2 regions of the Tsukamurella serpentis genome follow, and region 2 is predicted to be linked to the other one. Evidence: riboswitches for the same ligand, from Rfam matches in the RefSeq annotation. Region 2 holds a riboswitch; the other holds the start of a gene.
The links. A riboswitch is a leader RNA that binds a small molecule or an ion and turns the genes downstream of it on or off. The one in region 2 is predicted to bind S-adenosylmethionine.

Region 1: another riboswitch for S-adenosylmethionine. It lies ahead of ACYVHG_RS08975 (aminotransferase class V-fold PLP-dependent enzyme); the one in region 2 lies ahead of metX (homoserine O-acetyltransferase MetX).

The regions. Positions count from the first base shown of each region.
Region 1 is NZ_BAAGVH010000003.1:160,749-175,738, forward strand. It holds gene ACYVHG_RS08915 (L-tyrosine/L-tryptophan isonitrile synthase family protein) at 1-407, opposite strand, end outside; gene ACYVHG_RS08920 (cytochrome P450 family protein) at 404-1,639, opposite strand; gene ACYVHG_RS08925 (ABC transporter substrate-binding protein) at 1,656-2,702, opposite strand; gene ACYVHG_RS08930 (MFS transporter) at 2,763-4,028, opposite strand; gene ACYVHG_RS08935 (ABC transporter ATP-binding protein) at 4,015-4,812, opposite strand; gene ACYVHG_RS08940 (FecCD family ABC transporter permease) at 4,812-5,870, opposite strand; gene ACYVHG_RS08945 (ABC transporter substrate-binding protein) at 5,867-6,895, opposite strand; gene ACYVHG_RS08950 (FAD-dependent oxidoreductase) at 7,110-8,498, opposite strand; gene ACYVHG_RS08955 (Rv0361 family membrane protein) at 8,639-9,106, shown strand; gene ACYVHG_RS08960 (rhodanese-like domain-containing protein) at 9,088-9,516, shown strand; gene ACYVHG_RS08965 (O-succinylhomoserine sulfhydrylase) at 9,526-10,731, shown strand; gene ACYVHG_RS08970 (RtcB family protein) at 11,017-12,183, shown strand; SAM riboswitch class IV at 12,306-12,417, shown strand; gene ACYVHG_RS08975 (aminotransferase class V-fold PLP-dependent enzyme) at 12,470-13,810, shown strand; gene ACYVHG_RS08980 (hypothetical protein) at 13,807-14,187, shown strand; gene ACYVHG_RS08985 (YbaK/EbsC family protein) at 14,212-14,691, shown strand; gene ACYVHG_RS08990 (MarR family winged helix-turn-helix transcriptional regulator) at 14,814-14,990, shown strand, end outside.
Region 2 is NZ_BAAGVH010000002.1:600,787-615,776, reverse strand. It holds gene ACYVHG_RS05330 (pyruvate carboxylase) at 1-424, opposite strand, end outside; gene ACYVHG_RS05325 (bifunctional 2-methylcitrate synthase/citrate synthase) at 429-1,544, opposite strand; gene prpB (methylisocitrate lyase) at 1,544-2,476, opposite strand; gene prpD (2-methylcitrate dehydratase PrpD) at 2,476-3,978, opposite strand; gene ACYVHG_RS05310 (short-chain fatty acyl-CoA regulator family protein) at 4,130-5,599, shown strand; gene ACYVHG_RS05305 (alpha/beta hydrolase) at 5,596-7,260, shown strand; gene ACYVHG_RS05300 (tRNA (cytidine(34)-2'-O)-methyltransferase) at 7,257-7,721, opposite strand; gene ACYVHG_RS05295 (bifunctional methylenetetrahydrofolate dehydrogenase/methenyltetrahydrofolate cyclohydrolase) at 7,816-8,682, shown strand; gene ACYVHG_RS05290 (DUF3017 domain-containing protein) at 8,682-8,996, shown strand; gene ACYVHG_RS05285 (hypothetical protein) at 9,112-10,533, shown strand; gene metX (homoserine O-acetyltransferase MetX) at 10,540-11,688, opposite strand; SAM riboswitch class IV at 11,698-11,813, opposite strand; gene ACYVHG_RS05275 (MFS transporter) at 11,941-13,086, shown strand; gene ACYVHG_RS05270 (guanyl-specific ribonuclease) at 13,097-13,558, shown strand; gene ACYVHG_RS05265 (barstar family protein) at 13,555-13,983, shown strand; gene ACYVHG_RS05260 (exodeoxyribonuclease III) at 13,980-14,786, shown strand; gene trpS (tryptophan--tRNA ligase) at 14,848-14,990, shown strand, end outside.

The DNA of each region.
Region 1 (14,990 bases), on a different contig from region 2:
CGGTCGTTGTACTCGACGATCGCCTCGTCGCTGACTCCGATCACATCGGTGAAGACGTGGCCGTCCGAGCAGATCGTGATCCGCGCGCCAGGCGGATGCAGTCGCTCGATTTGCGTGCAGATCTCGTCCAGAACGTGCAGCGCCACCCGCTCGGCCTCGTCCGGAACGGAACCGATCACCTTGGCGGGGTTGGGGGACTTGCACGGGAAGCCGGGCAGGATGAACTCGACGGGCCGGTGGTTCTGCACCGCCCGAGCGATCGCTGCCAACTGCACCGGCCAGTCCTCCGGACGCGGGCCGTCGTCCTCGGTGGTCCGTCTGCGCGGCAGTAGAACTCGAATGATCTCTATGGCGGTCCGCCGGGCTTGTTCGTCGATGGCTGGCTGGTTCTCGAGGTCAGTGCTCATTGCTTCCGGATGCTCTCGTAGGCGATGGGTAGCTTTCGGACTCCCCGTGCGAGGGAGGCGTGCAGGAACTGCAGCTCGCCGTCATCGCAGGCGAGACGCATTCCGTCGATCCGGCTGATGATCGCGAGAACGGTTTCCTGCAGTTGGATGCGAGCCAGATGTGCTCCGGGACAGAAGTGCACCCCGTGCCCGAAGGCCAAGTGCGGGTTGGGACTGCGCTGAAGATCGAGCTCGTCCGGGTGGTCGAACTTCTTCGGGTCACGGTTAGCGCCCATCAGCGAGATGATCACCGAGTCGCCGGCGGGCACGGTGTGCCCGCCGTACTCGGTGTCCTCGACGAAGAACCGCCAGGTGGTCTGCGTGAACGCGCTCTCGTACCGCAGGAGTTCCTCGGTCGCCCGGTCGACCGCGTCCGGGTGCGCGCGCAACCAGTCGAGGGCCTCCGGATTGCGCAGCAGGGCCAGCACCGCAGCGCCGAGCTGGTGCGTCACCGGCTCCTGTCCGGCCGCGAGGATCTGGAAGATGATCGAAGCCAGCTCGTTCGAGGTGAGTCGGCCCTCCTCCTGTTCCCGGACCAGGCGCGCCAGCAGCGTGCTCCGGTCCCCGCCCCCTTCGCTGAAGTGCGCGATCACATCGGCTATGTACCCCTCCAGGCCGCGCAGCAGCGAATCGTAGTGCGGACGGCGGGGATCGTCCGGTCCGACCGGGGCGACCACACCGCCCCACACCGGGTCGAACCGCTCGGCGAGTTTATCGGGCAGGCCCATGGTCTCCCGCAGCACCAAGAAGGGCAGCCGGGAGCCGAAGGCCTCGATGAAGTCCACCGATCCGGCTGGGAATTCGTCGATCAGGGTGCGCACATGCGCTCGGATCGACTCGCGTTGCGACTCGGACCGGCGGGCGGTGAAGTGATCGGCCACCATTGCGCGCATCTCGGTGTGCCGCGGTGGATCCTGGTGCAGCAGGTGCACCTGCAACCGGGAGTGTTGCGGCTCGGCCATCACGGAGGCGTTGGCGCGCCAGCGTGCGTTGCCGCGGGAGTGGTTCTTACCCAGGCGGTCGTCGTGTAGGGCGTCGACGGCGGCGTCGTACCCGGTGACCAACCAGGCGTCGATGGACGGGAAGCGGACGGGATGAACCGTCCCCTGCTCGCGCAGCATGGCGAGCCGGGGATGCGGGTCCCTGAAGTACTCCTCGCCGAACAGCCGGACGGGGCATTTCTCGGAACTCATGCGGGCTGCTCTCGGGTCAGCGCGGAGCGTTGACGGTGTCGATGATCGCGGCCACCTGATCGGCGTTCGCGGGACCGGCCAGCGTCATGTCCTCGGACGTGGTGCGGATGAACCGCTTCTCGCGCACCGCGGTGAGGTTCTGGGTGCGCGGATCCGCCGCGAGAGCCGCGATCGCCGCGTCCTGCGCCGCTCGCACGGTGGCCTCGTCACCGGTGCGGCGCACCGCGATCGTGATCCAATCCGGGTTCGCGGCGACGAGCTCCTCGTAGGTGAACTTGCCGAAGGCACGATCGATCTTGCCGCCCAGCGGGTTCGTGCCGGCCAGGGTGTAGACGGCGTTGGCGATCTGCCGGTTGCCCGGGGTGGTCAGTGTGTCCTTGCTGGCCGCCACATCGAAGTGGAAGACGCTCGGCTTGGCCGCGTTCGCCGGGATCCGGGCGCGCGCATCGTCGATCCGCTTCTTCATCGAGGCGACGAGATCGGCGCCCTTCTGACGATGCCCGGTCAGATCGGCCAGGCCGGTGATGTCGGAGTAGACCTGTTCGAGGTCGGTGCGCGGGCCGGGCAGGAACTTCGCGCAGGCGGAGGACTTGATGAAGACCTTCGTCAGATTCGCGGCCCTGTACTCGGCGTCGGTGGGCTCGGGGGTTCCCATCATCTCCATGCTGGCGAAGGTCGCGAGGAAGACCTGCGCGCCCGAGGAGAGGAGCTTCTCCTTGTCGATGTTGCCGTCGGACAGCCGCTGCGCGGAGGACAGGCTCTGCCGCACGTCCGGGGCCAGCGAGTCCAGGCCGCGGGCCCAGCCGAGGCCGGTCACCTGCGGCCCGGCGCCGATCCGGGCCAACAGATCGGCCCCGGCGTTGTTGGAGGTGATGATCTTCGTCGGTGCGGTGTCGAACCGCTGCGGGTTCTTGTCCTCGCAGTCGGTGGTGGTCACCGGCTGGAACTGCGCCGACGACGACGAGGACGACTCGGTCGTGTTCGTGCTGCACGCCGTGAAGGCAGTGCCGGCCGCGAGGACGGCCACGATGGCCTTCGCCTGAATCGAGATCCCTGTGCGCATATGAATGTCAAACCCTTCACCAACGACGACCGGCTGAGGATGGTCGTGCTCTACATAGAATTAGTCGGATGCCGGAGATGTCCGGTTCCCGCCGATTCGGATCCGCTGCCGCGCTGCGACGAACGACACTGCCGCCAGGCCCGCGCAGGCGGTGGCCCCGAGCATCGAGACCGTTCCCAGCGGCGCCGCGGTCATGCCCAGGCCGGCGATCAGCGGTCCCACCGCGAAACCCGTGGTCCGTGAGAGCTGCATCGCTCCGGCGGCGGTCGCGGTCGAGCCGGCCGGCGCCGTCGACATCACCCACGCCTGCGTCGGGCCGCCGTACAGGCCCATCCCGAATCCGACGACCACCAGTACGGCCACCGTGAAGACTGTGCCGGGCCGGTCCAGTCCGACGGTCAGCACCGCCAGCGACACCGTCACCAGGACGGCGCCGGCGATCGCGACCGTGCCCGGAGCGCGGCGCTCCGCCAGTCGGCCGGCGAACCAACCGGTAGCAGCCATGACCAGTGCGAAGACCGTCAGTACGCTCGCCGTGCGCGCCGCCTCCCAGCCCTGCCCTTGGAACGAGAACGACAGAGTGAACTGCATCGCCTGCATGGCGGCGCCCAGACCCAAAGTGCCCAACAGCATCCCGTGCAGCGGGCGCTGCTCGACGATCGCGCGCACCCGTTGCACCGACCGCGCGAGCACGCTCGCGTCACCGTCGGGGCGAGCACCGGCCGGCCCGGCCTCGGCGATGGTGGCGCCGGCGGGCAGCGACCTGACCAACAGCACGGCCGCGACCAGCACGAACGGGATCTTCACCAGGAACGCCGCGCGCCACCCGGCGGCATCCACCACCAGTCCACCCAGCAGCGGACCGACGACGGCGCCGAGCGGTCCCAGGGTGGCCGTCACCGACAGCGCCGTCGCCCGCCGGTCGGGCGGGGCCGAGCGCACCGCGAGCACCGGCATCAGTACGAACAGGGCGGCTCCCGACGCGCCCTGCACCGCCCGCATGGCGATCACCCACCACAGCCCGTGATCGTGCGGGGTGATCCACACCGCCGGACCGGTACCAGCGAACAGGATCATCGCGATCACGACAGCGGGGCGGATCGCCCGGCTGTCGAGCACCACTCCCATCGGAATGAGCAACAGCGCCAAAGGGATCTGATACGCCAACACCGCCCACTGCGCCGCACCGATCGGAACCGACAGGCCCGTCGCCAGTTCGGGCAGGGCGATGTTGACGATGCCCATCTCCGCCATCGCCGTCAGTGACAACAGTCCCGCTGCGGACAACAGCCGCAGGTCGAAGCCGGGCCGGTCAGTCACCGTCATCGGCCGTGTAGTCGACCGCGATCAACAACCGCCCCGAGCGCGGATGCCGGGACAGGCTCGCCTCGACCCCGAAGACCTCGCGCAGGAGCTCGACGGTGAACACCTCCCCGGGGTCGCCGTCCGCGACGATCCGGCCCTCGCTGAGCACGAAGATCCGATCGCACACGGCCGCAGCGGCATTGAGATCGTGCATGGTGATCAGCGTGGTCGCCCGGCGGCGCCGAAGGATCTTCAGCAGGTGCACCTGGTGGTTGATGTCGAGGTGGTTGGTCGGTTCGTCGAGGACCAGGACCTCGCCGCCCTGCGCGAAGCATCGCGCCAGCAGGACCCGCTGCTTCTCGCCCCCGGAGAGCCGGGCGAAGGTCCGGTCCTCGAACCCGCCGAGGCCCACCTCGTCGATCGCACGACGGATAGCTGCGGCGTCCTGCTCGGATTCACCGCCGAACCGGCCCTGGTGCGGAATCCGCCCCAGAGCGACGACTTCCCGCACCGTGAACTCGAACTCGGCGTTGCGTTCCTGCGGCACCGCCGCCACCATCCGCGCCGCCCGCGCAGCGCCCAGGGAGCGGATGTCGTCGTCGCCGATCAGGACCCGACCCGCATGGGGTTCCACATTGCGGTAGACGGTGCGCAGCAGCGTTGATTTGCCACTGCCGTTCGGGCCGATGATGCCGGTGATCCGCCCAGGTGCGGCGAGCACCGTCGCACCACTGACGATGGTCTTGCCGGACAGTTCCACGCCGATCCGGTCCAGATGCACCCCGGTCAGCTTCCCGACGCCCATCACATCGCCTTCCGCTGGTGCCGGGAGACCAGGTACAGCAGCGTCGGAGCGCCGATCACGGCGGCCACCACGTTGATCGGCAGCTCCTGGTTGATGACCCGGGTGGCCAACCGGCACAACAGATCCACGCAGAGCAGCAGGAGCGCCCCGCACAGCGCCGACGCGGGCAGCAACCGGCGATGGTCGGTTCCGACCAGAAACCGTGCGATGTGCGGGATCACCAGGCCGATGAAGCCGATCGCACCGGAGAAGGCGACCATCACACCCGTCATCAGGCTGGTGACCACGAAGACCTCGGTGCGTACCCGCTTCGGTGAGATGCCCAGCGAGTTCGCCGTCTCGTCACCGATCATCAGGGCGTTGAGCGGGCGGGCCAGCGCGAACAGGGCCACCGCCCCGGCGCCCACCGCCACCGTGACCACCGGCACCGCTGGGCCGATCGCTCCGGCGAGACTGCCCATCAGCCAGTGCAGGATGCCCTGCGTGAGGTTGATGTCGTCGGCCTGCAGGACCAGGAAACTGGTGAACGAGGCGAAGATCTGTCCGATCGCCACGCCGGCCAGGATCAACTTCAGCGGTGTCACCGCGGCGCCGCGCGCCCCCACCAGCCACACCACCAGGAATGCCGCCATGGCCCCGAGGAAGGCCGCCATGGGTAGGGCGAACACCGTCGAGAACGCACTCAACGCAGCGCTGCCACCGAGTACCAGGGTGGCCACCGCACCGAGCGAGGCGCCGGAGGACACACCGAGCAGGTACGGGTCGGCGAGCGGGTTGCGCACGATCGCCTGTACCGCGGCACCGACCATGCCGAGTCCGGCGCCGATCAGTGCCGCGAGTACCGGACGGGGGAAGCGCACCCGCCAGATGATGATCTCCTGGCTGCCCTCGATCAGTGGCCGGCCCAGGATCCGGTCGAACAGGATCCGCCAGACGTCCCCGACGGCGATGTCCGTCGAACCGAAGGTGACCCCGAGAGCCAGCAACAGGACCAGCGCCGGGACCCCGAGAATCCACAGCAGCCGGGTCCGGGCGGTCTTCGGAGCCGACCGCGTCACTTCAGCTTCGAGATCTCTTGCGCGAGAGTACGAACCATCTGCGCGTTCTCGACACCGGGCAGCGTCATGTCCTCGGCGTAGGCCCGCACGAACTTCTGATCCCGCACGGCGCGCATCGCGGCGGTCCGGGGATCGTTGCGCAGCTGATCGACGAGTGCCCGATAGGCCTTGTCGGCCGCTTCCTGGGTGGCCTGGCGGGTCACCGTCAGCACGATCGCATCGGGATCGCTGGCGACCACGTCCTCCCAGGAACCGGCGAACTGGGCCTTGTCGACCGACTCGAAGGCGTTCCGTCCGCCGGCCAGCTCGATGATCGCGTTGCCGATCTGGCGGTTGCCGATGGTGCTGGCCCGGTCGTTGTTGCGAGCGCCGATCAGGTACAGGATCTTCGGCTTCTCCGCCTTCGCCGGCGCCGGATCGACCTTCATCGACTCGACCAACTCGTCGCCGGCCTGCTTGCGGCCGACCAGGGCCGCGAGCGAGCGGATGTCCTCCTTGACGCCGTCGAGAGTGGTGACCGGGCCGGTCAGGGTGTCGTTGCAGGCCGACGAGCGCAGCATGACGCGCTTCATCCCGGCCGCGGCGAAGTCCTCCGGGGTGGGGCCGGTGATACCCATCATCGGCATGCTCTCGTACGGGTCGATGTACACCTGCGCGCCGGACTTGAGCAGCTTCTCCTTATCGGCGGCGCGTTCACCGAGCGAGGGCACCTTCTCGGCCTTCTCCCGAACGTCCTGCGGGAGCGTCTTGGCGCCGGCCGACCATGCGGTACCGACCACCTTGTCGGCGGCGCCCAGGCGGATCAGCAGTTCCAGTGCGGAGGTGTTGCCGGTGGCGATCTTGTCCGGGGTGTTGTCGAAGGTGACCTTCGAGCCGTCGCACAACTGCATAGTGACCGGTTCGGCGGACTTCCCGGACGGTGCCGCCGATTGCACCGAGGAGCATCCGGCGAGCGCCGCCGTGGAGATCAGGGCGATACCGCTGAGGCGGACGATGGACCGGAAGGAGTGCTTCGTGCTTGGCATAGGCGTCATTAAACAACAGAGAAATCGGACGTATACCGGCGTAGGGTATACCGCCCGGAATCCTCGAATATCAACCGCGCGAAGATGATCGGTGAGAACGGCCGGGAACTTTCCATGCACTCGATACGACCGGTCCCGGGGGTTCCGGCTCCGGAACGAGGACTGCCGCCGACCCCGGTGCGGGGACGGCGGCAGCTACCGGAGCGTGGCTCGATCAGTCCTGCTGGACCTTGTCCGGCTCGGACGCGGCCAGCATGTCGTCACGCTCGACGACCTTCACCCGCTCACGGCCCTGTGCCTCGCCCAGGCTGCGCTCGTGCTCGTCGAGGCGGTACCAGCCGTCCCAGGTGGTGTACGGCGTCTCGTGCGCGTCGAGCCAGTCGGTCACGCCCTCGGTGGTGGGGTCCGACGGTGCGTTCAGCTTCCCGGCGTGGAAGTCCTCCAGCAGGCAGGCGATGGTCTCGTTGGCGTCGCCCTTGGTGTGGCCGATCAGGCCCACCGGGCCGCGCTTGATCCAACCCGTGGTGTAGACGCCGCTGATGTGCCGGCCGCCGTCGACCACACGACCGGCCTCGTTCGGGATGACCCCGGCCTGATCGTCGAACGGGATCTCCGGCAGATCGTTGGAGAGGTAGCCCACGGCGCGGTACACCGCGCCGAGTTCCCAATCGGTGAACCTGCCGGTGCCGCGGACGTTGCCGGTGCCGTCGAGTTCGGTGCGCTCGGTGCGCAGGCCGACCACCTTGCCGTCCTCACCGAGGATCTCCACCGGGGACTCGAACAGGTGGATGTACAGCTTGTGCGGGCGGTTCGTGGGCTCGCGGATCGCGTAGTTCTCCAGGATCGTCGCCACCTGGTCGGTGATCTTCGATTCGCGCCGAGCCGACGCCGAGCCCTCGTCGTAGTCGATGTCCTCGGGGCTGACGATCACCTCGATGGTCTGCGAGTGGTCGAGTTCCTTGAGTTCGAGCGGGGTGAACTTCACCTGCGCCGGACCGCGCCGGCCGAAGACGTGCACCTCGGTGGCCTTGTTGAGCTTGAGGCCCTCGTAGACGTTCGGCGGGATCTCCGTCGGGAGCAGCTCGTCGGCGGTCTTGGCGAGCACGCGCGCCACGTCCAGGCCCACGTTGCCCACGCCCAGCACGGCCACCTTCTCGGCCTCCAGCGGCCACTCGCGGGAGAAGTCCGGGTGGCCGTCGTACCAGGCCACGAACTCGGCGGCGCCGTAGCTGCCGTCGAGGTCGATACCGGGGATCTCCAGGTTGCGGTCGGCGACGGCGCCGGTGGAGAAGATCACCGCGTCGTAATGGCGGCGCACGTCCTCGAGGGTGAAGTCCTTGCCGAAGTCCAGATTGCCGAGCAGCCGGACCTGCGGCTTGTCCAGCACCTTGTGCAGCGCGGTGATGATGCCCTTGATCCGCGGGTGGTCGGGGGCGACGCCGTACCGGATGAGTCCGAACGGGGCGGGCATCTTCTCGAAGAGGTCGATGCTGACCCCGGGATCCTTCGCCTCGTCGGACTTCATGAGCGCGTCTGCCGCGTAGATGCCGGCGGGACCCGCACCCACGATCGCGACCCGCAACGGGCGGTTCTGTTCAGTCATGGAGAGTCGGCTACCTTTGTCTGCAAGCACGGTTGAGTCCCCACCAGGTTAGTGCGGACTAATCGACCGTTCCCAGTCCGGGTGGTGTATTCGACCCGGCCAGGGACTGGAACGTGTTCTAGTAGAGGGTAGAGACTTCGGTGACCGCAGACAAGAGCCAGGGCGCTGTCAACCCCGAGCGGGGCACGACCGCCACCCCCTTCATCATCGCTCTCGTGATCGCCGTCGTCGCCATCGGCGGCATCCTGACCTGGACCTATCTGCGACCGGGTGAGGAGCGGATCAACGACTCCGGTCAGATCTCCCGCACCGTCGGCCAGTACTACGGCGCGCTCAACCACGGCCGGTACGCCGATCTCGTCGCAAATACATGCAGCGCAGATCGTAATTCCCCGACGTTCCCGCAAGAGGCCGGATTCGCCGACGCGCGCAAGGCCGCCGTGGAACGCGAAGGGCAGGTGACCCTCGACGAGAAGGGCATCTCCGATGTCCAGGTCAGCGGTGACACCGGGACCGCCAAACTGGTGCTGAAGTACGAGAAGGCCGGCGAGCGTACCGAGCAGGGCCGGTTCGTCCGTGAGGACGGCAAATGGAAGAAGTGCTCGTGAGCTACGCCGGTGACCTGACACCGCAGCAGGCCTGGGAGCTGCTGGCGGCCGATCCGCAGGCAGTGCTGGTCGACTGCCGGACCGAGGCCGAATGGAACTACGTCGGCGTCCCCGAGCTCTCGCAGCTCGGCCGGACCCCGGTACTGGTCGAATGGCAACGCTATCCGGACGGCTCGCTCAACCCCGGATTCGTCGACGAACTGCGCGCGAAGGGCATCACCGACGACGCGCCGGTCGCCTTCATCTGCCGCTCCGGTCACCGTTCGATCGGCGCAGCGGAGGCCGCCACCCGGGCCGGTGTGCAGCGCGCGTACAACGTGCTCGACGGCTTCGAAGGGCCCATCGACGGATTCGGACATCGCGGTATCGCGGGATGGCGCGCGGAGGGCCTGCCCTGGCGGCAGTTCTAGTCTGGAGCCATGACGGAGTTCAGCCACCTCCCTGACGGTGTTCGGCCGGAGACCCTCGGTGTGCGCGGCGGCCTACTGCGCACGAACTACGAGGAGACCTCCGAGGCGCTGTTCCTCAATTCCGGGTACACCTACCAGAACGCCGAAGCCGCGGAGGCGGCGTTCAACGGCGACATCGACCGGTTCGTCTACTCCCGGTACGGCAACCCGACGGTCGCCATGTTCCAGGAGCGGCTGCGCCTGCTGGAGGGCGCGCAGGCCTGCTTCGCCACCGCTTCGGGCATGTCGGCGGTGTTCACCGCCCTCGGCGCACTGCTCCAGGCCGGTGACCGACTGGTGGCCGCGCGTTCGCTGTTCGGATCCTGCTACGTGGTGTGCAACGAGATCCTGCCGCGGTGGGGGATCGAGACGGTGTTCGTCGACGGTGAGGACATCGACCAGTGGCGCGTGGCGCTGAACACCCCCGCGCAGGCCGTGTTCTTCGAGACCCCGGCCAATCCGATGCAGTCCCTGGTGGACGTGCGGGCGGTCGCCGATCTCGCACACGCCGCGGGAGCCCAGGTGGTGCTGGATGCGGGCTTCACTCCGCTCGGCTACCAGGACTCGTTCGGGATGGGTGCCGATGTGATCGTGCACTCGTCGACCAAGACCATGGACGGGCAGGGCCGGGTGATGGGCGGCGCGATCCTCGGTCGCGAGGACTACATCGACGGTCCGGTCAAACAGCTGATGCGGCACACCGGGCCGGCGATGGCGCCGTTCAACGCCTGGGTGCTGCTCAAAGCGCTGGAGACCCTGGATCTGCGGGCGGAGCGGGTCAGTGCCAACACCCAGCGGGTGGCCGAGTTCCTGGCCGCCGACCCGCGTGTGTCGAAAGTGCTGTTCCCGTTCCTGCCCTCGCACCCGCAGTACGAACTGGCGAAGCGGCAGATGAAGGCCGGCGGCACGGTGATCACGCTGGAACTGGCCGATTCCTCCGACGCCAGCGGCAAGGACCGGGCCTTCCAGTTCCTCAACCGGTTGCAGGTGATCGACATCTCCAACAACTTCGGCGATGCGAAGTCGCTGATCACCCATCCCGCGACCACCACGCACCGGGCCACCGGACCGGAGGGACGCGCGCGGATCGGACTCACCGATTCCATGCTGCGCATGTCCGTGGGACTGGAGAACGTCGACGACCTGATCGCCGATCTGGACCGAGCCCTCGGCTGACCCGCACGATCGCGGTCACCGGCCCGCGCTATCGGTGGCTCAGTGACCGGGATCGACGCGCGTAGACCGGAAATTCGGTGGACCCCCGCCGCTGCGGTGCATAGCCTTTCCGGCATGGTCATGTGTCGACTCCCCGAATCGTTGCGGCAGGGCTCCTGCTGCCGGTTCGACGTGCGCGCATAACCTGCGGCAACCCGGGCCGTCGCTCCACCGCCGGCCCGGGCTCCATGCATCTCACGCATGTCGGTTCGGACCGGTGTCCATTCACATCGAGACGAGAAAGACATGGAGAAGATCACCGATCGCCTGGTCTCCTGGGCGTCCATCATGGACGACAAGACCCGTAACCAGGCCATTACCACGGCGACACTGCCGTTCATCTACCCGCACATCGCGCTGATGCCCGATGCGCACCTCGGCAAGGGGGCCACCGTCGGCTCGGTCATCCCGAGCCTGGGTGCGGTGATCCCCGCCGCGGTCGGCGTCGACATCGGCTGCGGCATGATCGCGGTCCGCACGCAGTTCACCGAGGGTGATCTGCCCGCGGACCGTGCGAGCATCCGTGAGGCGATCGAGCGGGCGATCCCGTTGTCACCGGGCCGCTACAACAAGAAGGTCGTCGCCACCGCGGAGCCGCGCATCGCCGAACTGACCGCCCTCGCCGAGCGCGCGGAGTTCGACCCGGCGAAGTACGCGGGGAACTGGGCGCTGCAGCTCGGAACACTGGGCGGCGGCAACCACTTCATCGAGATCAGCCTGGACCAGGACGACACGGTGTGGGCGTTTCTGCACTCGGGTTCGCGTGGTGTGGGGAACAAGATCGCCCAGCACCACATCGCGGTGGCGACCGGGCTGTGCAAGCAGTGGTGGATCGAACTGCCCGATCCCGACCTGGCCTACCTGGTCGAGGGGACGCCCGAGTTCCGTCGCTACATCGCCGAGCTGAAGTGGGCGCAGCACTTCGCGTTGCTCAACCGTGAGGAGATGATGGACCGGGTGATCCGCCAGCTCGGCGAGTGGGTGCGGACGCCGGTCGTGGAGGCGGAGCGGATCAACTGTCACCACAACTTCACCAAGCGCGAGAAGCACTTCGGCAAGGAGGTGTGGGTATCGAGGAAGGGAGCCATCGAGGCCCGCGAGGGCATGACCGGGCTGATCCCCGGGTCGATGGGAACCGCCTCGTACATCGTCGAGGGCAAGGGCTTCGCGCCGTCGCTGAACAGTTCGCCGCACGGTGCCGGCAGGGAGTACTCCCGGTCCGCCGCGCGGAAGACCTTCACGCACGATCAGTTGCGGGAGGCCATGGTGGGCATCGAGTTCCGCGACAGCGCCGAGTTCATCGACGAGATCCCGCAGGCCTACAAGCCGATCGACCGCGTGATGGCCGACGCCGAGCAGATGGTGTCGGTGCGGGCCGTGCTGCGGCAGATCGTCAACGTCAAGGGCCAGTAGCGCACCTGCGCCCGATCCAGGCCCGTTCCCGGGGATCGTCCCGGGAACGGGCCTGGTGGGGTTTTCGCGCGCCGTGATCGAAACCTTGACGGTGACCGGTCCGGCAGTGCATCCTCGTGTCAGGTCATGAGTGCCAGTGACAAGCCCCGGCTCGCTGGTCGGCAACCCTCCTCCGCGGTGGGGTGCTCCGGGTGACGACCCGGCCGCATCGAAGGGATGCGGCAAGCGCGGATCCGCAGCACCGTCATCGCACGGTGTTGCGCGTCCTGAACCTCGAAGGACACTCATGAGCATCACCGCAGAACGCACCTCCGTGTGCGCCGCCCCGACCGTGCGCAGCCTCCCCACCCTCCAGCCGACCGGTCCGGCGGCGCAGGTCACCGGGGCCGACCAGTACGTGCCACTGCGCGACGGAACCACCATCCGGTACGCCAACTTCGACTACGCCGCCAGCGCGCCGGCGCTGGCCGGCGTGCGGTCCGCGGTCGCCGATGCGCTGGACGAGTACGCCAGCGTGCACCGCGGTGCCGGCCACCTCTCGCAGCGCTCGACCGCCCGGTACGAACGCGCCCGCGCGACCGTCGCCGATTTCGTCGGTGCCCGTGACGACGACCACGTGATCTTCACCGGCAACACCACCGACTCGATCAACCTGCTGGCACACTGCGTACCCGGCGAGGTGGTGGTCCTGGACTGCGAGCACCATGCGAATCTCCTGCCCTGGAAGCGGATCGCGGAATCGGACCGGCCCGCGCACGCCGCCCCCGGCGCTGCTCGTGTGGTCAGTGCGCCATTGTCGATCGAGGGCACCCTGGACGCGGTCGAGAAGGAACTGCGCCGCCGGCCCGCGGCCCTGTTGAGCGTGACCGGAGCGTCCAACGTCACCGGTGAGGTGCTGCCGATCCGCCGGCTCGCGGCGCTGGCCCATCGCTACGGCGCGCGGATCGCCGTCGACGGTGCGCAACTCGTCCCGCACCGTCGGATCTCGCTGCGTGAGAGTGGTATCGACTACCTCGCCTTCTCCGGGCACAAGCTGTACGCCCCGTTCGGTTCCGGGGTGCTGGTGGGGCGGGCCGACTGGTTCGACGAGGCCGAACCGTTCCGCTGCGGCGGCGGAGCCAGCGCGCAGGTCATCGGCACCCCGGCGGCGAAGTCGGTGGAGGTGATCTGGCACACCGGGCCCGCCCGGCACGAGGCCGGATCTCCGAACGTGCTGGGCGCGGTCGCGATCGCCGCCGCCTGCACCGCGATCACCGAGCTCGGCGAGCACAGCGTGACCCGCCACGAGCAGCAGCTGACCGATCTGCTGCTGGGATCTCTGCAGGCGATCGACGGGGTGCGCACCTACCGGATCTGGCAGGACTCGACCGAGCGAGTGGGAATCGTCGCCTTCACCGTCGACGGGTACTCGCCCCGGCAGGTGGCCGAGCACCTCTCCGCCGCGCACGGAATAGGTGTACGCGACGGGAAGTTCTGCGCGCACCCCGTCGTCGACCGGCTCGGCTGCTACGACGGTGCCGTGCGTGCCAGCCTCGGTCTCGGCACCACCGACAAGGACGTGCACCGCCTGGTGCGCGCCCTCGAAGACCTGTCCGCCCGGAACGTCCTCACGAGGAGGCAGCAATGACCGTGCCCCGCCCCGCACTCCTGGTCACCGTCGACGGTGACCGACAGGCGCAACACCTGACCCGGGTGCGCGCCGCCGATCTGCGCATCGCGCAGAAGCAACGCGGCCATCTGCGGGCCGAGGATGCCCGCGCGGGGCGTGCGCCCGCCCCGGTCGCGCTGGAGGTGGACGTGGTGATCGACGAGCGGGCCGCGGACGCCCGCGCCAGCTACACCCCTCCGGCCACCGGCCGCGGTATCACGTACGTGGGAACCCCGTCGGGGCTGAGGTCGCTGATCGAGGACGTGTACGCGGCCGAGGTCGCCGATGCGGTGGTGCTGCGGCCGGTGGGCGGTGCCCGCACCGAGGAGCTGATCGCGACGCTGCTGGCCGCGTAGCGCCGTCGTCGGCATACTGGCGGGGTGACCGAGCAGTACTCGCCCCGTACCGAGACCGTCCGCGCCCGCCTCGCCGAGGCGGGCCACCCGGACACCGTGCGCCACGTGCCCGACGGTGCCCGCACGGCGGCCGAGGCGGCCGAGGCGCTGGGCTGCGAGGTGGGCGCGATCGCGAACAGCCTGATCTTCCTCGCCGACGGCGAGCCGCTGCTCGTGCTCTCGAGCGGGCGGCACCGGGTGGACACCGCTGCACTGGCGCAGCGCACCGGGCACGCGAAGATCTCCCGCGCCCAGCCGGAGCAGGTGACGGCGGCCACCGGGCAGGTGATCGGCGGTGTATCACCGGTGGGGCACCCGGCTCCGCTGGTGACGGTGATCGACGAGTCGCTGCGGGACTACCCGGACCTGTACGCCGCCGCGGGAACCCACGACACCATCTTCCGCACCGACTTCGACACTCTGGTGGCGTTGACCGGAGCCCGGGTGTTGCGGACCTGCGGCTGAGCGGTGGCGACGGTGATCGTGCCACCTCTAAAACAGTTGTAGACTGCACGTAGTTTTCGGGTTTCCGGTTTCAGTATTCTCAAACTCCGGCACGGCGCCGGGGAGTTCGTGGTGGAGGCGTGATGGACCAGGCGAGGGCGGAGCGGATCGAAGGGATCGTCCGCGTGATCGGTGAGCTGACCCGGCTCAAGGAACGGCATGCCGCCGTCACCCGGAACGTCGTGGCGCCCGACGGAGTCGAACTCGCCGCCTACGCAGCACTGTTCGCCCTGGACAAGGAGGGGCCCATGCGGTCCTCG
Region 2 (14,990 bases):
CCACATCGGACGACGGTGGCGTCGAGGTCAGTACCGGCAGGCCCGCGGCCCGGGCCGCGGCGATCGCCCGAGCCTTGTTCCCGGTGAGTTCGAGCACTTCGGCGGACGGACCGACGAAGGTGATCCCCGCCGCTGCGCAGGCTGCCGCCAGGTCCGGGTTCTCGGACAGGAAGCCGTAACCGGGATACACCGCATCGGCCCCGGACTGCTTCGCGATCCGGAGGATCTCGTCGACCGTCAGGTAGGCGCGAACGGGGTGTCCCTCCGCGCCGATCTGGTAGGCCTCGTCCGCCTTCTGACGGTGCGGGGAGTTGCGATCCTCGTACGGATACACGGCCACTGTGCGTGCACCGCTCTCCACCGCTGCGCGGAAACCGCGGATAGCGATCTCTCCACGATTCGCCACTAGGACTTTGTTGAACATCTTCTTACGCCACCACCGGTCGTTGCGGAACTCCGACGTACTCACTGAGCGGTCTGATCAGTGCGTTTGCCTCAGTCTGCTCGATGATATGGGCCGTCCACCCGGTGATGCGCGACATCACGAAGATCGGGGTGAAGACCTCGGTGTCGAAGCCCAACAGGTGGTACGCGGGACCGGTGGGGAAGTCCAGGTTGGGCTTGATCCCGGTGGCCTCGGCCATCGCCTGCTCCAGCACCTCGTACATGCGTACCCATTTGGCCCCGTCGGTGCGGGCGGCGACGTCGAGGAAGGCCCGCTTCATCGCCGGGACCCGGGAGTCGCCGCTGTTGTAGACCCGGTGCCCGAAGCCCATCACCTTCTCCTTGCGGGCGAGCTTGCCGAGGATCCAGTCCTTCGCCAGCGCCGGATCTCCGATCTCGGTCATGTCGTGCATGACCGCCTCATTGGCCCCGCCGTGCAGAGGTCCCTTGAGCGCTCCGATCGCGGCGGTGATCGCGCTGTACATGTCGGACATGGTGGAGGTCACCACCCGCGCCGCGAACGTGGACGCGTTGAAGCTGTGCTCGGCGTAGAGGATCAGTGAGACCTCGAAGGCCTTCACCAGTTCCGGTTCGGGCACCTCGCCGAAGCACATGTTCAGGAAGTTCGCGGCGAAGCCGAGCGTGTGATCGGGGGCTATCGGGTCCAGGCCGCGGCGCCGTCGCTGATCGGCCGCGACCACGGTGGGAAGCACCGCCAGCAACCGCAGTCCCTTGGCCTGCAGGGCTTTCGGATCATGGTTCCATTCGTCCGGGTCCTCGGCACCCAGGTAGCTGACGGCGGTGCGCACCACGTCCATCGGGTGCGAGGCCTCCGGGAGCCGCGCCACCAGGCCCAGGAGTGATCGGTCCGCCCGGCGTAGCGCTCGCTCCTGCTGTGAGAACGCGGCCAGTTGCGCCTCGTCAGGCAGTTCACCGTTCCACAACAGGTACGCGACCTGTTCGAAACCGCAGTTCGCGGCCAGGTCCTGCACCGGGTAGCCGCGGTAGGTCAACGAGTTGGTCTCGGGTACCACCTTCGACACGGCGGTGGTATCGACGACCACCCCGGCGAGGCCCTTGTAGATCTGCTGATCGGTCATCATTGGCTCCTGGAGAGTGTGAAATCGAAGATGCCGGTGTCGAATTCGTTGTAACGCTGGTACTGCAGCAGTTCGTACAGGCGGCTGCGCGGCTGCATCCTCCCGAGCAGGTCGCGCTGCGAGCCGGTCGCGGCGATGGCACGCAGGCCCTCTTCGGCGGCGAACATCGCCAGTCGCAGCGTGCTCACCGGGTAGATCACCGCGTTGTAGCCGATCGACTCGAGCGTGCCCGCGTCGATCAGTTCGGACTTGCCGAACTCGGTCATGTTCGCCAGCAGGGGCACCTCGACCGCGGCGCGGAACCGTTCGAAATCGGCCGGGGTGTGCAGCGCCTCGGTGAAGATCAGGTCGGCGCCCGCATCGGCGTAGGCCCGGGCCCGGTCGACGGCGGCGTCGATGCCCTCGATCCCGGCGGCGTCGGTGCGGGCGCAGATCACGAAGTCCCGGTCGCGGCGGGCCGCCACCGCGGCGCGCAGCCGGCGCACCGCCTCACCGACCGGGATCACCGCCTTGCCGTCGAGGTGACCGCACCGCTTCGGGTTCACCTGATCCTCCAGGTGCAGGCCGGCGAGCCCCGCGTCCTCGAGGACGGTGACGGTGCGGGCCGCACTCATGGGCTCGCCGAAACCGGTGTCGGCGTCCACCAGGGTGGGGAGCTCGCTCACCCGGGCGATCTGCTGGGCGCGGGTCGCCACCTCGGTCAAGGTGGTCAGGCCGATGTCCGGCAGGGCCAGGTCGGCGGCGACCACGGCGCCGGAGACGTACACCCCTTCGAAGCCGATCTCCTCGATCAGCTTGGCGGTCAGTGGGTTGAACGCGCCCGGCAGTCGCGCGATGCTCGTCGAGGCCAGAGCGGCGCGCAGCGCGGTGCGCTTGTCGTGAGCGGAGGCGGTGGCGGCCAGCAGGCCGCCGACACTGGCTGCGGCCGGCATCAGAACAACCCGGGGTGCAGGTTCGGCGTGCGCGCGAGAACGTCCTCGCGCACCGTGAAAGTGAGCCGGTCGAGCTCTCCGGCGGCCAGGGTAGGGGTGAGCTGGGCGGCGTCGAGGAAGCGATCCTGCTCGGCCGGGTCGACGACACCGTCGGCCAGGGTGCGGAACTTCTCGATGTACTGCTCGCGGGCGAACGGCCGGGCCCCGAGCGGATGCGCATCGGCGACCGCCAGCTCGTCGACGATGACCTCCCCGGAGCGGAGAGTGATCTCGGCGCGGGCACCGAAGGCCTTCTGGTTCGGGTCGGTGCTGTGGTAGCGGCGCGTCCACTCCGGATCCTCGGCGGTGGAGATCCTGCGCCACAACTCCACGGTGTCGGGTCGCTGTGCCCGCTCGGGCGCGTAGGAGCGCTCGTGATGCCAGCCGCCGTCCTGCAGGGCCACCGCGAAGATGTACATCACCGAGTGGTCCAGGGTCTCGCGGGAGGCGTGCGGATCGAACTTCTGCGGATCGTTCGAACCGGTGCCGATCACGTAGTGGGTGTGGTGGCTGGTGTGCAGCACGATCTTCTCGATCTGCGCCGTATCGGCGATCCGCTCCCGCATCCGGCGGGCGAGGTCGATCGGGGCCTGGCTCTGATACTCCGCTGAGTGCTCCTTGGTGTACGAATCGGCGATGGCGCGCTTGGCCTCCCCGGGGCCGGGCAGCGGCACCTGGTAGACCGCGTCCGGGCCCCCGAGCAGCCATGCGATCACTCCGTCCTCGCCCTCCCACACCGGCGACGGCGCCCCCTCGCCGCGCATCGCCCGGTCCACCGCCTCGACGGCCATCTTCCCGGCGAACGACGGTGCGTACGCCTTCCAGCTGGAGATCTCACCCTTGCGCGACTGGCGGGTGGCGGTGGTCGTGTGCAACGCCTGTCCGATCGCCTGATGGATGGTCTCGACGGGCAGGCCCAACACGGTGCCGATGCCGGCGGCCGCCGACGGACCCAGGTGCGCGACGTGGTCGATCTTGTGCTGGTGCAGGCAGATCGCGCGGACCAGGTCCATCTGGATCTCGTAACCGGTGGCGAGTCCGCGGATCAGGTCGGCGCCGGTGGCGCCGCGGTGCTGGGCCACCGCGAGGATCGGCGGGATGTTGTCACCGGGATGGCTGTACTCGGCGGCCAGGAAGGTGTCGTGGAAGTCGAGTTCGCGCACCGCGGTGCCGTTCGCCCAGGCCGCCCACTCGGGGGAGAACCGGCCGGGGACGCCGAACACCGTCGACCCCGGACCGTAGGGGTGGGCCAGTGCCTGAGCCCGGGCGTTGGCGACCGGCCGGCGGGTGATCGAGGCGGCGGCGACGGCCGCGTTGTCGATGATCCGGTTGACCACCATCTCGGCGGTCTCCTGCGGGACCGCCACCGGATCGGCGGCGACCTGCGCGATCCGCCACGCGAGCTGTTCCTCGCGGGGGAAGTCCTCGGCCGAGCGGCGGGTTCGCACGGTGTGCGTCTGCAATGTGAGCTCCTCTGGTGAAGGGGACGGCGCTGATTCACACGCTATGCACTACTCGATCAACGCGAAACAGGTTGCAGATGTGGATCTCTGTGAAAACCTATGGGCGGTTCTGCGAAACTTGTGAAAGTGAGCGGTGCTAGATTCTGTAGTCATGCAGAGGCTCTACGCGGGCGCGCGGATCAAGCGACTGCGGGACGAGCGCGGCCTCACTCAGACCGCCCTGGCCAAGGCGCTCGACCTCTCGGTCAGTTACGTCAATCAGCTCGAGAACGACCAGCGGCCGTTGTCGGTGCCGGTGCTGATGCGGTTGAACACCACTTTCGACCTGGACGTGGGCTTCTTCGCTCCCGAATCCGACGCCCGGCTGGTGGCGGATCTGCACGACGCGCTCACCGAGAGCGGCAAGGCGGGCGAGATCGGCGCCGCCGAACTCGACGACATCGTCGCCCGGTCACCCGCCGTGGCCCGCGCAGTGGTGGCGATGCACCGGCAGTTGCGGGGCGCCACCGAACAGGTGGAGAGGCTCTCGATCGGCGTCGCCTGTGGTGCCGGTGGCTCCGCTGCCGGCTCGGTCGGTGCACCCGACGGTGCCGTGGCCACCCCGTACGAGGACGTCCGCGATTTCTTCTACGACCGGCGCAATCACGTTCCGTCGCTGGACCTCGCCGCAGAGGAACTGTTCGAGAGCCGCGGGCTGACCGTCGGTGGTCTGGATCTGCAACTGGCGCGACTGCTGCGCGACGAGTACGAGGTCACCGTCCGGATCCGCGAAGGAGAACCCGATCGGCCCGGACCTCGCCGGCACTTCGATCCGGCCGCCAGGGTGCTGACCCTGGCGCGGCGATTGGACCACGGGCAGCGGGCCTTCCAGATCGCCACCCAGATCGGTTTCCTGTCCCAGTCCGCGGCGATGGACCGGATCATCGCCGATGCCGCCTCGCTGCCGTCTCAGTCCCGCGACCTCGCCCGGGTCGGTTTGGCCAATTACTTCGCCGGCGCTTTGATCCTGCCGTACGAGCGGTTCCTGCGCGCCGCCGAGGAACTGCGCTACGACATCGACCTGCTATGTGCGCGGTTCGAGGTCGGTTTCGAGACGGTCTGCCACCGCCTGTCCACGCTGCAGCGGCCGGGACGGCGCGGTGTGCCCTTCTTCCTAGTGCGCACCGACCGTGCCGGCAACATCTCCAAACGCCAGTCCGCCACCGCCTTCCACTTCTCACGGGTCGGCGGCGGCTGCCCGCTGTGGGTGGTGCACGACGCCTTCGCCACCCCCGGCCGGAACCGGATCCAGGTGGCTCAGATGCCCGACGGCCGCAGCTACCTGTGGATCGCCCGGACCACATCCGATCCGGCCACCGGTGGTCACCTCGGGCAGAGACGCGATTTCGCCGTCGGGCTCGGTTGCGATCTCACGCACGCGCACCGGCTGGTGTACTCGCGCGGCCTGGCCCTCGACGACCCCGACTCGTTCACGCCGATCGGCGCCGGCTGCAAGGTCTGTGATCGTCCGCGGTGCGCCCAGCGTGCCTTCCCTCAGCTGGGACGCCCGATCACCGTGGATCTCGACCGCGCCGAGCCGATCCCGTACACCTTCGCCGCTGCCGAGCAGGTCCGCACGTGAGCGCCCGGTTCGGCGCGTGGTGGCGCGAGCGGTACACGTTCACCGGTACCGCCGTGGGGCTGGTGTTCATCTGGCTGTCCCTGACGCCGTCGCTCCTGCCGCGCGGCCCGCTGTTCCAGAGCCTGATCAGCGGGGGAGCGGGTGCGATCGGGTATCTGATCGGTGTCTTCGCGGTGTGGCTGGTGCGCTACATGCGATCGCGGGAGACCAGCGGGCAGCCGCCGGCCGCCGCCTGGTGGACGCTGCTGGTGGCGGGGGCGGTGGGCACCGGGACCTCGGTCTTCTTCTTCGACCGTTGGCAGGACGAGATCCGCGACATGATGGACACCCCGCGCCTGGGCCCGTGGGCCTACGTGCAGATCGCGCTGCTGTCGGTGGTGGTGCTGTACCTGCTGGTGGAGGTGGGGAAGGGGATCCGCGCCCTGGTGCGCTGGCTGATCGGCAAACTCAACCGCATCTCACCGCCACGGGTCTCGGCGGTGGTGGCGACCGTCCTCGTGGTCTTCCTCGGCATCGAGATCATCAATGGCGTGGTGGTGCGCGTGACGATGGACGCGCTCAACAACAGCTTCGCCACCGTCAACCGAGAGGGCGGTACCGATCTGCCGGAGCCGGTCAGCGACCTCCGTTCCGGTGGCCCCGGATCGCTGGTCACCTGGTCGTCCCTGGGGAAACAGGGGCGGGTCTTCGTCTCCAACGCTCAGACCCCGCAGCGGTTGGCCGCGTTCAACGGCCCCCCCGCTGTGGCACCGATCCGCGCCTACGCCGGATTGGAATCGGTACCGGACGAGGTCCCCAACCGGTACCAGGCGATCGCCGAGATGGCGGCCCGGGAACTCGAGCGCACCGGAGGGCTGCTCCGCTCGGTGGTCGCCGTCGCGACCACCACCGGGACCGGCTGGATAAACGAGGCCGAAGCCGGTGCGCTGGAGTACATGTACAACGGCGATACCGCGATCGTGAGCATGCAGTACTCGTACCTGCCGAGCTGGCTGTCGTTCCTGGTCGACCAGGAGAACGCGCGGCAGGCCGGACAGTTCCTGTTCGAGGCCGTGGATCGCAGGATCAAAGCCCTTCCGGAGGGGCAGCGACCGAGGCTGGTGGTCTTCGGCGAGAGCCTGGGCTCGTTCGGTGGCGAGGCGCCGTTCCTGTCCGCCAACAACATCCTGGCCCGCACCGACGGCGCCCTGTTCTCCGGGCCGACCTTCAACAACACGATGTGGGAACAGGTGACCGCGCAGCGTGATCCCGGCTCCCCGCAGTGGCTGCCGGTGTACCAGCAGGGCGCGAACATCCGGTTCGCCGCCGATGCCGCTGACCTGGCGAACCCGCCGGGGCCCTGGGGGCACCCGCGGGTGGTGTACCTGCAGCACGCATCGGATCCGATCGGCAGGTGGAATCCGGACCTGCTGTTCACAGAGCCGGACTGGCTCAAGGAACCGCGCGGCAGGGATGTACTGGGCGTGGTGAACTGGATCCCGATCGTGACCTTCCTGCAGGTCTCCGCGGACATGGCGGTCGCGGCGCAGGTGCCGGACGGTCACGGGCACAACTACGTCCAGGCCGTGGCGGACGCCTGGGCCGCGATCCTGGAACCGCCGGGCTGGACCCCGGACAAGACCACCCGGCTGCGCCCGCTGCTGAACTCCCAGACCGGCTAACCCGCTCCGCCGAAGCCGTTCTGCCGCCACGCCTCGTACGCCACGACGGCAGCGGAGTTGGCCAGGTTCAGCGATCGCCGCCCGGCCAGCATCGGGATGCGCAGCGCAGCGGTGACGTGCGGATCGGAGAGCACCTCGGCGGGCAGCCCGGTGGGCTCGGGACCGAACAGCAGCACGTCGCCGGGGCGGTAGGAGACCTCGTGGTGCCCTCGGGTGGCGTGCGCGGTGAAGGCGTACACCCGCTGCGGAGCGAGCGCGGTCCACGCGGTCAGCAGATCGCTGTGCACTCGCACGTGTGCCAGATCGTGGTAGTCGAGTCCGGCGCGGCGCAGTTTCGGCTCCGACATGTCGAACCCGAGTGGCTCCACCAGGTGCAGCTCGCAGCCGGTGACCGCGGCGATGCGGATCGCGTTGCCGGTGTTGGGGGCGATCCGGGGCTCGAAGAACAGAATGCGGAACACAGGACGAGATCCTGTCACCCGCGGGCGCGGCCCGTCAGGAGAGGTCCGGGTGGCGGGCGTGGTTCCGCCGCCCGGTGCCGATAGACTCGTCGCCGTGACGGCCCTCGTACTGGACGGTAAAGCGACTCGCGACGAACTCTTCGAGAGCTACCGGGAGCGGGTGAACGCACTGCGTGCCCGAGGCATCGTGCCCGGCCTGGCGACGGTGCTGGTCGGCGACGACCCCGGCTCGCACTCCTACGTCAAGGGCAAGCACGCGGACTGCGCGAAGGTGGGCCTCGAGTCCATCCGTCGCGACCTGCCCGGCGATGTCAGCACGGCCGAGCTGGAGGCGGTGATCGACGAGCTCAACGCCGATCCGGCGTGCACCGGCTACATCGTGCAGCTGCCGCTGCCCAAGCACATCGACGAGAACGCGATCCTGGAGCGGATCGACCCGTCGAAGGACGCCGACGGCCTGCACCCGACGAACCTGGGCCGGCTGGTGCTCGGCGCCGACGGCCCCCTCCCGTGCACCCCGCACGGCATCCTGCACCTCTTGCGGCGCTTCGGGGTGCAGATCGACGGGGCGCACGTGGTGGTCGTCGGTCGTGGCGTCACGGTGGGGCGGCCGATCGGGCTGCTGCTCACCCGTCGCTCGGAGAACGCCACCGTCACCCTGTGCCACACCGGAACCCGTGACCTGGCGGCGGAGGTGCGGCGTGCCGACATCGTGATCGCCGCGGCCGGTGTGCCCGGCCTGATCACCCCGGACATGGTCAAGCCCGGTGCGGCCGTGCTGGACGTGGGGGTCAGTCGCACCGACGACGGGCTGCGTGGCGATGTCTCCGAGGGGGTCTCCGAGGTGGCCGGGTACCTGTCGCCGAACCCCGGCGGCGTGGGACCGCTGACCCGGGCTTTCTTGTTGGGCAACGTGATCGATGCCGCTGAACGGCTCGCCGGGCAGGCGGACCGGGCGTAGTGACCGAGGCCGCCGTCGAGCAGTTGCGCCGGGCCCGCCTGGTGCGGGCGGTGTTCGCCAACGCCGGCTACGTGGCGGTGGCGGCGCTCCTGGCCGTCGGCATGGTCCTGGTGAGTCTGGAGTACTGGCGGCGCGGCCTGTACGTCTTCGGTGCCGGAACCGCCCTGGCGGCCGTGCTGCGGGCCGTGCTGCCGGAGCACCGCCAGGGACTGTTGCGGGTTCGGGGCCGTTGGTTCGATGTGACGGTGCTCGCAGTCGCGGCCACCGTCCTGCTGGTCGTCGCCTGGGGAATCAGCCCACTCGGTACGAAATGACGCCGGACGTTCCGAGAGCGCGAATCGTGAGTTCAGATCGCTGTATGTAACGTTTCGGATTCGGGTACGATGTGAAGTGATAACGGCACGATGAGTGACCCGATCGGAGGTGCGCATGGCGGTCTCGACTTTCGGTGCCTCCGTGGGCCCCGGCCCGGTGCACTGCGTGGTGCTCGATTTCGAGGACGGTCGCGTCGTCGACCAGCAGGTCCGAACGATCGACCCCGGCCCGTACCGCTTCGGGCGCCGCGGCAACATGCTCTCGTCCGGCTTCGACCTGCTCGCCAGCCATAACGAGCGGCCGGTCGCCGCCTCCGCGGTGGCTGTTCGCTCCCGTCGCGACCTGCTCTCGGTGCGACTGGGGAGCCGGGGCGCGGTGCGCGGTGCGGCCGTGGTGCGTGAGCGCGACGCCATCCTGCGCGCCCTGGAGGAACGCGGCGCCATCGCCCGCTATCCGGTCGCCGATATCGTGGACGTCGGCGCAGGTGGGATGCGTATTCTCACGGTCGCCGACGGTGCCGTCACCGAGGAGCGGACCGACCGTGCCGTCACCGTCGACGGACCCGAGCTGCACCCGGGTACCGCGGCAGCAGTCGCGGACGGTGTGCGCAGTGCCGTTGCGGGCGCCGACCGAGCCCCCGGGGCGATCGTGCTGATCGGTGCCGGCGCGCAGCACGCCGCCGTCCGGGACGCCGTTGCCGACGTCGCCCGCTCCGCGGGCGCCGAGACCGTCGAGCTCGACATGCCCGAGGCGCTCGCCGCGACCGGCGCTGCGCTGCTCGCCGCGGACCGCAAGGCCAGCGGCGCCGCACCTGCATCGCTGGTCAGTAGCGGTATCGGGGCGCTCGGAGCCGGCGGTGCAAGGTTGACCTCCGCGGTCCTGCCGCTGGTGGTGCTCGCCGTGCTCACCACCGCTGTGCTCGCGGCCAGCTACGCCACCGGGATCATCGGCCCCACCGGTGAGAGCACCGAGCAGGTGCCCGCCTCGTCGACCAGCGAACTGGTCGACGAGAACGTCGTGCCCAGCACCTACTCCCGAGTGCTCACCCTGAGCTCCACGCTCGCACCGCCGCGCACCTCCGTCGAGGCGCCGCCCGTGGCTCCGCCGCGCCACGAGGTCACCCCCACCATGACGACCTTCGCCCCGCCGCCTGCGGATCCGACCGCCGTGCGCACCCCGGCGACCACGACGGCTACCACGCCGACCACGACGCCGGCGCCGTCGACACCGACCTCGCAGCCCACCACGAGCGCCCCGTCGGCGTCGTCGACGCCGCCCTCGGGCGGATCGTCGAGCCCGGGCGGTCCCGGTGGATCAACCGGCCCCGCGAGCGGTTCGCAGTCGCCGTCCGGTGCGTCGCCCTCGGGCGGTGGATTGGTGCCGGGCAGTGGCCCGATCGTCCGAGACCAGTTGGCCCCGGGAGAACCGGCCAGGCCGGCGGCCCCGGTCGCGGGCAGTCCCGCCTCCGGCGCCCAGCAGGGCGTTACGCTGGCACCGCCGGTCGATTCGCCGACGGTGACCGCACCGGCGCGGTAAGGCCGATCAGCGGCGCGCGAGCTCCAGCGTCTGCCGGAGGAGGTCCGCCACCGCATCCATCTCGGTGAGGAATCCGTCGTGGCCGTCGCGTGAGTGCACCACCACCAGATCACCGCTGTTGGGCAACAACTGCGCCAGTTCCTGCTGCAGCCGCAGCGGGTACAACCGGTCCGAATCGATCCCGCCGACCACGGTGGGCACCGGGCAGGATCGCAGTGCCGCTTCGACGCCGCCGCGGCCGCGGCCCACATCGTGGTGGTTGAGCACCTCGGTGAGCACCACGTAGCTGCCGGCGTCGAACCGGCCGACCAATTTGTCGGCCTGGTGCTCGAGGTACGAGGTGACCGCGTACCGTCCACCGGCTCGCGGATTCTCCTCGCCCTGAGGGTGATTGGCGAAACGGCTGTCCATCTCGATCTCAGTGCGATAGGTCAGGTGCGCGATCCGCCGCGCCACGCCCAGCCCGGCCTCGGGTACCGCGGAGGACTCGTAGTAGTCACCGCCCCGCCAGTTCGGGTCCGCCGTGATCGCTGCGATCTGAGTGGTCTGGGTACCGATCTGATCGGCGCTCGCACGCGCGCCGACCGCCAGGACCAGAGCGCTGCGCACCATGTCCGGATGACCGATCGCCCACTCCAGTGCGCGCGCACCGCCCATCGAGCCGCCCAACACCGAGGCGAGGACCTCCACCCCCAGGATCCGCAGCAGCGCGACCTCGGCCTCGACCTGATCGCGCACCGTGATCGTGGGGAACCGGGAGCCGTAGGCGCGGCCGTCCGGGGCGATCGACCCCGGCCCGGTCGAACCCGAGCAGCCACCGAGCACGTTCGCCGAGAGGACGCACCACTGGTCGGTGTCGACCACGGCGCCCGGGCCGATCAATCCGTCCCACCAGCCGGCCTGGCCGTGCTCGGCGTCCGCGGGACCGGTGACGTGCGAGTCACCGGTCAGCGCGTGCAGAGTCAACAGGATGTTGTCGGCAGCGGCGTTGGGAGTGCCCCACCGCTGGAAGGCGATCGTCACATCGTCGAGGACGGCGCCGGATTCGAGGGGGAGTGCACCGATCGACACCGCCTGCATCGCACCATCGGGTACTCGGGTCCAATCACCCGAACGGCTGTGAGCGGATCGACCTGTGGTGATGCTGATGGTCACTGAACCTCTCCGTCGCGTTTGCCGCCCGGCGCTCCGCCGGGAAACCCGGTCATCACCCGGGGCACCCCACCGCGGCGGAGGGTTGCCGGTCAGCAAGCCGGGGCTGCGCGCTGACACTCATGACCTGGACGCATCATAACCGAACCGAATCCGGTGAACGAGGTCACAGGTGTTGCGGGAAGTGGGGAAGTCCCGGCGGTGTTGCATGGTCGTGTGGACTCATCTACCCGCACCGCGCTCGCCGTCGGTGCCATGGCCCTCGGTGGCTTCGGCATCGGCACCACCGAATTCGCGGCCATGGGACTGCTCCCCGACATCGCCTCCGATCTGAACGTCAGTGAGCCCTCAGCCGGACATGTGATCTCGGCGTACGCCCTCGGCGTGGTGGTCGGCGCACCGCTGATCGCCGCGGTCTTCGCCCGCGTCCCACGCCGGGTGCTGCTGATCGCATTGATGATCGCGTTCACCGTGGGTAACGCGCTCTCGGTACTGGCCCCGAGCTACGGCACGCTGGTCGGGGCCCGGTTCCTGGCCGGCCTGCCGCACGGCGCCTTCTTCGGTGTCGCCGCGCTGGTGGCAGCCCACCTGGCCGGACCGGCCGGGCGCGGGCGCGCCGTCGGACAGGTCCTGATGGGACTGTCGGTCGCGAACGTGGTCGGGGTTCCGCTGGTCACCTGGCTCGGCGGCTCGCTGGGCTGGCGGTACGGGATGGGCGTGGTGGTGGTGATCGGAGCGCTCACGGTGGCCGCGCTGCTGGTCTTCCTGCCCGCCGTGGACATCCCGGTGACCAACCCGCTCACCGAACTCGGTGCGCTCGCCCGCCCACAGGTGTGGTTCGCGGTGCTGACCGGCGTGATCGGCTTCGGCGGCATGTTCGCGGTGTACACCTACATCTCCACCACCCTCACCTCGGTGACCGGCTTGAGTGCCGCCTCGGTGCCGGTGGTGCTCGCCGTGTACGGCGTGGGCATGGTGGTCGGCAACTTCGTCGGAGGGCGTGCCGCCGATCGCTCGGTGGCCCGCTCGATCGCCGGCACGCTGGCGGTCCTGGTGGCGCTGCAGGCCCTGTTCTCGCTGTTCGCGCCGCAGCCGGTCGCCGCGGTGACCCTGTTCTTCCTCATCGGACTCACCGCCTCCGCACTGGTCCCCGCGCTGCAGACCCGGCTGATGGACGTCGCCGGCCAGGCGCAGACCCTGGCCGCAACGCTGAACCACTCGGCGCTCAACATCGCCAATGCGCTCGGCGCCTACCTCGGCGGTGTGGTGATCGCCGCCGGTGCCGGCTACACCGCGCCCGCACTGATGGGCAGCGCGCTCGCCGCAGCCGGCCTGGCGGTATTCCTGTTCGGGATGGCCGCGGCCAAACGCGCCGGAGAACCTGTCGGTGCATCTCGGTAGGGTGCGGGACATGCGAAGGATCCTGGCGCTGTGCGCGATCGCGCTGATCACCGTTCTCGGCCTGGTGGCGTGCGGGAAGTCCGAGACCCCGGCGAACCCGGCCGAGAACGCGGCGAAGAACACTGCCACCTCGGCGGGGGCGAAGCCCTCACCCCGCGGCGGCCCGTCCGCGGCGCCGCCGTCGACCCGGGCGGAGGTACCGCAGCGGGTCGCGGCGACGCTGGCGCGGATCGATGCCGGCACCTGGCCGCCGAAGGACGGATCCGGCACTCAGGGCGGCCGGAACTTCGGCAACTTCGAGGGACGCCTGCCCGAACAGGACTCGAAGGGCAAGCCCGCGAAGTACACCGAGTGGGATGTCAACGTCAAGAAGCCCGGTCGCGGGCGGGACGCCGAACGCATCATCACCGGCGCCGACGGTGGCGCCTGGTTCACCCTCGACCACTACGAGACCTTCACGAGGATCCGATGACAGCACTGAAGCAGTTCCTCTCCGGTGGCGCCGGCGCCGCGCTGACCGGCGCCGATCTCGACGCCCTCAAGACCGGCTCAGCACCCCGGGTGTTCGTGGTCCGGGGCAGTCGCATGCGCAGCAAAGCCGCGCTGCTCGACGAGATCTCCGCCGCGTTGCAGTTCCCCCTGGACTTCGGTGACAACTGGGACGCCCTCGCGGACAGTCTCGGTGACCTCCAGTGGCTCGGCGGTCCCGCACACGTGGTGCTCGCGGTCGCCCAGGCCGAACAGGTGCTCACCGACGAACCGGCCGCTCTGGCGACCTTCGCCGCGGTCCTCGCCGATCGGCAGGTGCACCTGCTGCTCGGCGCCGGCGCCGCAGACGCCGCGGTGGTGCGTGAGCGCTGGTCGAAGGCCGGGCTGACGGTGACGGTGCTCGCGTGATCGTCACCTCGATCAACGTCAACGGCGTCCGCGCCGCGGTCAAGCAGCGCTCGGAGGAGAATCTCGGGATGCTGCCCTGGCTCGAGCGCACCGATGCCGATGTGGTGGCACTGCAGGAGGTGCGCGCCACTCACGCGCAGACCCTCAAAGCGCTGGCCCCGGCGCTGGAACAGGGCTGGCACCTGGCCGCCGCGGAGTCCGCGACCGCCGGGCGCAACGGTGTCGCCGTGCTCTCACGCGTCGAGCCCGATGCAGTGCGGATCGGTTTCGGCAGCGACGAATTCGACGCCTCCGGCCGGTACCTCGAAGCCGATTTCGGCACCCTCACCGTGGCCTCGCTGTACCTGCCCTCGGGAGACGTGGGCACCGAGCGGCAGGACGAGAAGGACCGATTCCGCGCGCAGTTCGGTGAGTACCTCACCGCGCTCGGGCGGCGTCGCCGCGAGGTCGTGGTGTGCGGCGACTGGAACATAGGGCACACCGAACTGGACATAAAGAACTGGAAGGGCAACGTCAAGAACTCGGGGTTCCTGCCCGAGGAACGCGCGTGGATGAGCAGCCTGATCGGCGACGGACGTGCGTTCAAGGACGTCGTCCGGGAACTGCATCCGGGCGTGCCCGGTCCGTACGCCTGGTGGTCCTGGCGGGGTAAGGCGTTCGATAACGACGCCGGCTGGCGCATCGACCTGCAGATCGCCAACAACGCGCTGGCCCGGCGTGCGGTTCGCGCCCACGTCGAGCGGGCGCAGGCCTACAACCTCCGCTGGTCCGATCACGCGCCGGTCACCGTCGAGTACTCCTGACCGCACGCCCGAACGGACTCCGGGGGAGAACCGGTTGCGAGGGTCGATAAACTCGTCAGCCGTGACCGGAACCGCGAGTACCCCCGTTCAGCGGCAGCGCGTGCTGTCGGGCATTCAGCCGACGTCGGACTCGTTCCACCTCGGCAACTACCTGGGTGCGGTCCGGCAGTGGGTGGCGTTGCAGGACGAGTTCGACGCCTTCTA